2 regions of the Sporomusa sphaeroides DSM 2875 genome follow, and region 2 is predicted to be linked to the other one. Evidence: riboswitches for the same ligand, from Rfam matches in the RefSeq annotation. Region 2 holds a riboswitch; the other holds the start of a gene.
What was found. A riboswitch is a leader RNA that binds a small molecule or an ion and turns the genes downstream of it on or off. The one in region 2 is predicted to bind cobalamin.

Region 1 (3,418 bases), 2.3 Mb from region 2:
AAAAGCCTTTCTGGATATTTCATCACAGGAAGGCTTTTTTATATTTGTTGCAGATAATTAGTTGCTTATTCAAGGTTATGATCTCACAAAACTTTATACGAAATCAGGTATCCGTCGTCAGGGCGGATTTAAAAGGGAAGTCCGGTGTGATTCCGGCGCTGTCTCGCAACTGTGAAGGAGAGCCATATTTCTGCAAGCCTCTTACCAAGGAGAATGTGGTGATGACCCAAGTCAGGGTACTGCCTGGTTTCTAGTGTCTCAGCTGAGACATGTATATCCGTACAGCCTGCGATGCACAGGTCTGGGATTAAGAACACTCGCAGGCATAGGCTAGCTCTGAGCTAACATATGACTGGAGGCTTGTTAAGGTGAGCTTTCTCGCCTGACAGCCAGCGAGCGGTTTTTGACCCGGCACCGGCAGCAGGCAGCTTTAGCAACAGGTAAAGCGTCGATTGTTCCGCCGGGCGGAATAGTCGGCGCTTTTTGTTTCACTTGTGAGCTGCTGTCATGGATCAGGCCCATGACAGTAATATACCCGGTGCCGTTTAGCCGGCACCGCATACAAATCATTGCCAAAGGGGGATAGCGACAGCCTGCAGCCCCATGCCGGCGCTTTAAAGGACAAGCAAACCAAAGCCGCTGCGCCGGCGGGGAGAAGTGAATATATTTTACCGCAGTCCGGTAGTAGGAGAGGTGAGCTATGAAACGCCGGAGGATCGAGACCTTAACCCGCGCACTGCTGGACTATGGCTATCATGTCCGGCAGGTTCAGCATATTGTTGAGGAAGCCGGAAGGAATGGCAGGGCTGAAATGATGGAAGATGCCATTATCGAAGCGCTGGAAGCGTATGTGAAGTTTGCTGCCAGGTGCAAACAGCAAGGGCACAATATCTGCTGATTTTCGGCATAATGCTTCGAAGTCGTGTATAGAATGAGAAAGTGATGACAAATGAATATCGTTGGGATAGGTGCCCTACGGGGCTTAATAGGGAAGTCCGGTGCAATGCCGGCGCGGTCCCGCCACTGTAACGGGGAGCAATCTCGCAGATATGCCACTGGAGCGAACGCTTTGGGAAGGTGCGAGAAAGCAATGAACCGGAGCCAGGAGAACTGCCTGTCTGACAATCACCGTTTGACCTGCGAGGTATGGGGAGGAGATTACGCAACAAGCCAGGACGGCTTTCGTCCGGACAGCGTAACCACTCCCGATGAGGGAGTTTTTTTTATTGCTTAGAAGCACAAATCAAATAGGAGAGGAAATGGCATGAAGCAAATAACACGCAGTCTTTTATTACTTATTGCCGTATGTTTCCTGGGCGGCATACTGGCCCCGGCCGGGGCGCAGGCCGCCAAGGCCAAGGCCAAACCGGAGCAAACCGTGGGCTATGTCAACCGGCAGCAGGTTTTCGCCAGCTACCCCGGCATCCAGGATATCATGAACCGCATTCAGACCATGCGGAACGAGGCGCAGCAAGACTACGACACCCGGAGCAAGGACCTGCCGGAGGCCGAGCGGCAAGCCTTAAACGACACCATCGCCCGCGAGGAAGCCCGGAAGGAAGACAACCTCATGAAACCGGTAGGCGACAAAATCGAGGCGTCCATTAAGGCCGTTGCCGAGGAAAAGGGACTGACAGTAATTATCGATGCAGCAACCGTGGTCTATGGCGGTATTGATATCACCGCCGACGTGATAGCTAAGCTCAAACAATAAGCGGGTAGTTTGGCCTTGAACATTAGATTGATTAATCATGGGAAAGATCACCGGGTTGATGCCGTACCTTGGCCGACAACGTGATATCCCTGATTGATAGATGAGACTTGATTCAAGCGGGGCTTTAACCCCAATGAATCCTGGTCGGAATTATCCGGAGGTTTAGCCGCTCGCCTGTAGCCCGTAGGGGCATAATCCCCCTTATAGAAGATGAGAGTCTTGGAGCCGGTTAACCTTCGGAGAAATTCCCTACTTTTGTAAAGGAGGTGAGCGTTAGCGCCTAACCTGCGAGGTTAAAACTCCAGCAGCCTAGTCTGCTGCTGCAAGGTAGTCAGGTAAGAAAAACTATTAAAAAACGAAAGCGAGGAATGTAAAATGGCGAGTGAATTAGCGTATGGGTTGTATAACTATGGAGTGGGTAGCGGTGTAGGCGAAGTCGGCCGTTGCAAGTTTGATGCGTCGACCACACCGACAATTCAGCATAATGTTACCAATCTTACAGGTTTAGCACCTGATCCGAAGGTATTCTATTTCCTGAATAAAGACGGTCAACCCCGCCTGTTGGTTGCGGAAACCGTCTATGATTCCTCTTATAATCCGCTGCCAAGCGAGTTCCGGATTCTTAATGCCGCAACCTTTGCCCAAGTGTATCCGACTTCCGGCACGGTACAATGGGGCTACGGCACCGCCACCGCGGATAAGCTGGTGAACGTATATGCTTTCAAGAGAAATGGCACCGATGATTATATTTACGGTATTGATTATGACCGCCAAACCGTTTTCCGCGTACAAAATTCCTCCGGTGACACCTATTCCTTCGACACGGTCAATAAGTATTACTTCAATACCGCAGCCGCTCAGGACTATGGCATTGATGTCGCTGTTGACGCCAATAATGTATACGCCCTCTTTATTTCGGCTACTGACGTTTGGGCCGGTAGTTATAATGACAGTACAGTGGTAAAATTAACGACGGCTTTGGCGCTGGCGTCAACGCCGAATACCAATAGCACCCTTGGCAAAAACGCCTTCGGCTTTGCCGAATATGGCGGCGACCTGTACATCACCTCCATCGGCGGCATGCAGCAGAACGGCTTCAGCAACGGTGCCGATTCCAAACTGGAAAGACTGGTGAAATCCACGATGGTTTCCAGCGTTTTGTTTGCCGGTAGCTCAACTTCTACGACAGATGCAGCCAAGGGTGATTTCCGCGACATTGCCATTGGCGCTGGCGGTGAGGTATTTGTATTAACCGGTTACTATAGTAATATAAGTACCGGTGCACTTACCGGTTACCTGTACAACACGGATGTGACAACTCTTAACACCGGTACTGGCGGTTATATAGATGATACAACCTTAAATCTGCCCAGTCAGTCACTTACTACTTTCGCCGGTTATTTCTGGTCGCTGATTTACAACAATTCCGACAATATGGTTTGGTTTGCCCGGGGCAACGATTTCGCGATGTATCAATATGATGTTGGCTTCACGGTAGAAGGCTCTATTGCCGCCAATGCTTTGGCGTCAAGCGGTACCGGCTGGAGCATTAACGGTGCGGCTATTTACGAACCGGTAGTCACAACGCTGGCCCTAAAAGCGGCTCCGGGCGGCATTTCCGGCGGTACGGTGCGGGCCTCGCATCCGGCTTTTGCTTCGGTATCGCAGCAAGCCTTTTTGGAAAGAAAGAAACTGCTAGGCATC
Region 2 (3,418 bases):
TACAACTTAGAAATTATGGGTATAAGTCAGGCGGTAATTTAAAGGAGTCGACCAATATTCCGTATTACTGACGGGATTATCCTTGTCTAATAAGTTGTAGCCGCTTAACGTGATAACATCGCTATCCGTCGCTTTATAGCGGACGGTGGCATTCAAATCAATCCGGTTCCCAAGGCGGTGATCGTAATTCGGAGAGGAGGCTGTAGACCCGTTCATAGTATAGTAGGCAGGCTCTCTTTTCCCTGCATAAAAAAAGTTAAGGTTGGTCAACAGCTTTTTCTCCGTATAGGTAACGCCGGTGGACAACTGCAGCTTGGCCGCATCCTGGGCCCAGTCACCAGTGCCGGTTTTTGATTCCGGGTCGGAGAAAGAAGCGCCCAGATTGTATTGCCAGCTTTCGTTTAGTTTTTTGCTGTATTCCATTTCAATCCCTTTGTTGCGAAATTTGTCCCGGTTTATCTGAACGCTCAGATTTTTGTCCCCGCCGGGAATGACTGTGTTCTCTTTCACCCAAGCAAACTTGTTGTCGATGTTCATGGCAAACAGCGCGACCTTAAACGCTTCGTTGCCGTTAATACGCTTCAAGCCGGTTTCATAGGTCCAGCCTTCCTGCGGCTTTAACTTAATTGCCGTTGATACATTTTTGGTAAAGGGCGAGCTTGTGGCCGGCATCTCGAAGGATTTGCCGATATTGGTGTACCAGGAAGTATTGTCATTGATTTTGTATAAGGTCTGCAGCTGCGGCAGCATAATATTTTGCGAGGCGTCATATTCATTCGCTTTTACAATGTGCTCGCGCAAACCGAGGGTTACGGTGAATTTGTCGGTCATCTCGCGGCTGTAAGATCCGTATAGCGCATAACTGTCTCTGTCAAAATTTGCAGAAGAATAGTTTTTGCCGTTATGTTCCCGCTGCAGCGTCAGGCCGGCTATCAGCGAATCCTTGCCGTCCCGCAGCCACCAGGTTTTCTGATTGTCAAAATTGATGCTGTACATATCATAGTCTGTGGTCGCAGCGCCGCCGCCCTTAAGGTTAGTGGAATTATAGGCCAGGACAGACTTAAAGGCCGCCTCCTTATTGTCATACACTAAGTTAACATTGCTTCTTTTATCATAGTAAATAGATTTGCTGAGACTGTATGGCTTGGTAGCGGTCTTGCCGCTCCATCTGTTGTAAGTGCTCTCCGCATTGGAATAAGAGTAGTTGAGTGACAGCTTATCGTTCAAGTTGAGGTTCAAAAACATGGACTCGTTATTCCCTTTACCGAGGCTAATCTTGTCCGTCTTCGCGCCTGTCGTGCTATCTTTAGTAAATATGCGATTCTGTTCGTCCACTTCCGCCGAGAATTCTTTCTTGTAAAAAAACATAAAATCTTTGCCGTTTACCAACAGCGAATTACCCTTGTAATAATTTCCATAGGTGCTGCTAATCGAACCGGAGTTGTCGCCTGTCGCTTTTTTAGTAATGATATTGACTACGCCGCCCATGGCTTCCGCACCGTACAGAACGGCGTTAGAGCCCTTGACAATCTCAATCCGCTCTACGGCTTCCACGGGAATAACCCTCATGGTATTGTAGTTCATTAAGTTCACCGGCGCCCCGTTCACCAATACCAGCGTCCCTTTGTCCAGACCGCGAACTATCACCCGCGACATCATCGCGCCGTATTCCCCGCCGCCGGTGCCATAGGAAAAACTGTTAACGCCAATGGTATGATCCAGGGCGTCAAACACGTTAATAGCCCCGGTATCCTTCAACTCCTGGGCCGTGATAACTATCGTAGAGGCCGGAGTGTCCAGTTCTTTTGTTTCCATCCGTTGCGCCGTTACTACAATTTTGTCAAAAGAGAAGTCCTCATCTTTGCTATTTTCCGCACTAACATTAGTCGCCGCATTTAGCAGCAACACCATGGCCAGCAATTGAGTAAGTTGTTTCTTATTGTGTATCATCTGTTCGCATACTCCCCTCATAATCTGATCCATAACGCTGACTCCATTAGTACCGCAAAAACTCTCAATGCTTATCCATGAAATCCCCCCCGCGTATCGTTTTTATAAGTCGGAACTATTCACTGTACCGGCTGTATAACCAGGCGCTCCAGAAAAAAAGCGCGGGTCATAATTGACCCGCTAATCAAAGGAGTGAAAAAGATGGCTTATAAGAAACTCCCGGCTGCTATGGCAGGCAGCCGGGAGGATTTCTACAGCGTGAAACCAACTAAAAACTCCTGGTCTATGCCAGGAGTAAATTCAGCAAAGCAACATCACTTACTTGGAATACATTCCAAATAAGCAAGCGCACTGTAATCTCCTCCCCATCACTCGTGGGTAAAACGGCGATCTTCAGACAGGCAGTTCTCCTGGCTCTGGATCATAGCTCGCCCAAACCTTCCCAAGACTCTCGTCCCAGTGGTATATCTTCGGGTTTGCTCCCCATTACAGTGGCGGGACCGCGCCGGTATTGCACCGGACTTCCCTATTAAGCCCTCTACAGGGCACCTGACTTAACTATATTCAATTCTATTGAAACTAATTATAATCTATCACCCTTTGTCAAGGATTGTCAAGTAAATTCTGCCGATTCCGCCTGCCATCACCATATAAGGGATGAAGTTAAATGCTAAGGCAGCCAACCTGGGAGTTTTCCCGTCAGGTTGGTTCGATTATATCCGCATAGCAAATAGCCGACATATGCCGGCTATTTGCTTTTAAATTTAATATTTATGTTTAAAAGTTAGTAAGAAATTTAATGGGGTTGCATAATAATTCGTTCCCGTGTGGTTTACAATATCGTTTCTATCCAACAGATTGTCTACAGTCAAAGAAGCTTCATTGTTTTCATCCATTTTGTAAGTGGTGCTCAAGCTAGTCAGTAAATATGGCTTCATTTTTTGAGAATGCGCAGTAGCTGTTGCGGCAACACGTTCTGTTAAATAAGTTCCATTCAAGCTTGTACTCCATTTATCCTTTTGATAAGTTACTCCTCCTGTCAATTGCAGACGTCCATATTGTCTGTCCCAGTATTTTTTCACTCTCGGATCATTGCCTTTAGCTTTTGTTTGAGGATTGCCATAATTAATCCCCCAGCTATATGACCAGCTATTTTCCCCGCTTATATCACAGGTTAACTCAACGCCGGTGTTCTTAAAATCTTCATTCGTATATTTTGATATTCCTGTTGTCGAGTCCCAGGTCGCAGTAATATTATCGGTAATATCAATATGATACACCGCCGCCTTCCACCTATGACCACCATCTATCTTCTTCCAGCCGAGCTCATAATTAACACCGGTTTGCGGCTTTAATTCCGGTGCCGGCAACAGATTGTAGGCGCTGCCGTATATTTGCTTAAAGGTAGGCAAAATAAACGACTGGCCAATACTGGCGTATATATTATCCTTTTCACCTAATTTGTGAA

Region 1: it holds a riboswitch for cobalamin, as region 2 does, so the genes downstream of both, SPSPH_RS14510 (OmpH family outer membrane protein) here and SPSPH_RS03420 (TonB-dependent receptor plug domain-containing protein) in region 2, are expected to answer to the same signal.

What each region holds. Positions count from the first base shown of each region.
Region 1 is NZ_CP146991.1:3,100,881-3,104,298, reverse strand. It holds cobalamin riboswitch at 89-261, shown strand; gene SPSPH_RS14520 (hypothetical protein) at 364-576, opposite strand; gene SPSPH_RS14515 (hypothetical protein) at 701-898, shown strand; cobalamin riboswitch at 950-1,132, shown strand; gene SPSPH_RS14510 (OmpH family outer membrane protein) at 1,265-1,714, shown strand; gene SPSPH_RS14505 (hypothetical protein) at 2,090-3,418, shown strand, end outside.
Region 2 is NZ_CP146991.1:760,546-763,963, reverse strand. It holds gene SPSPH_RS03420 (TonB-dependent receptor plug domain-containing protein) at 7-1,983, opposite strand; gene SPSPH_RS03415 (hypothetical protein) at 2,152-2,292, shown strand; cobalamin riboswitch at 2,334-2,518, opposite strand; gene SPSPH_RS03410 (TonB-dependent receptor plug domain-containing protein) at 2,715-3,418, opposite strand, start outside.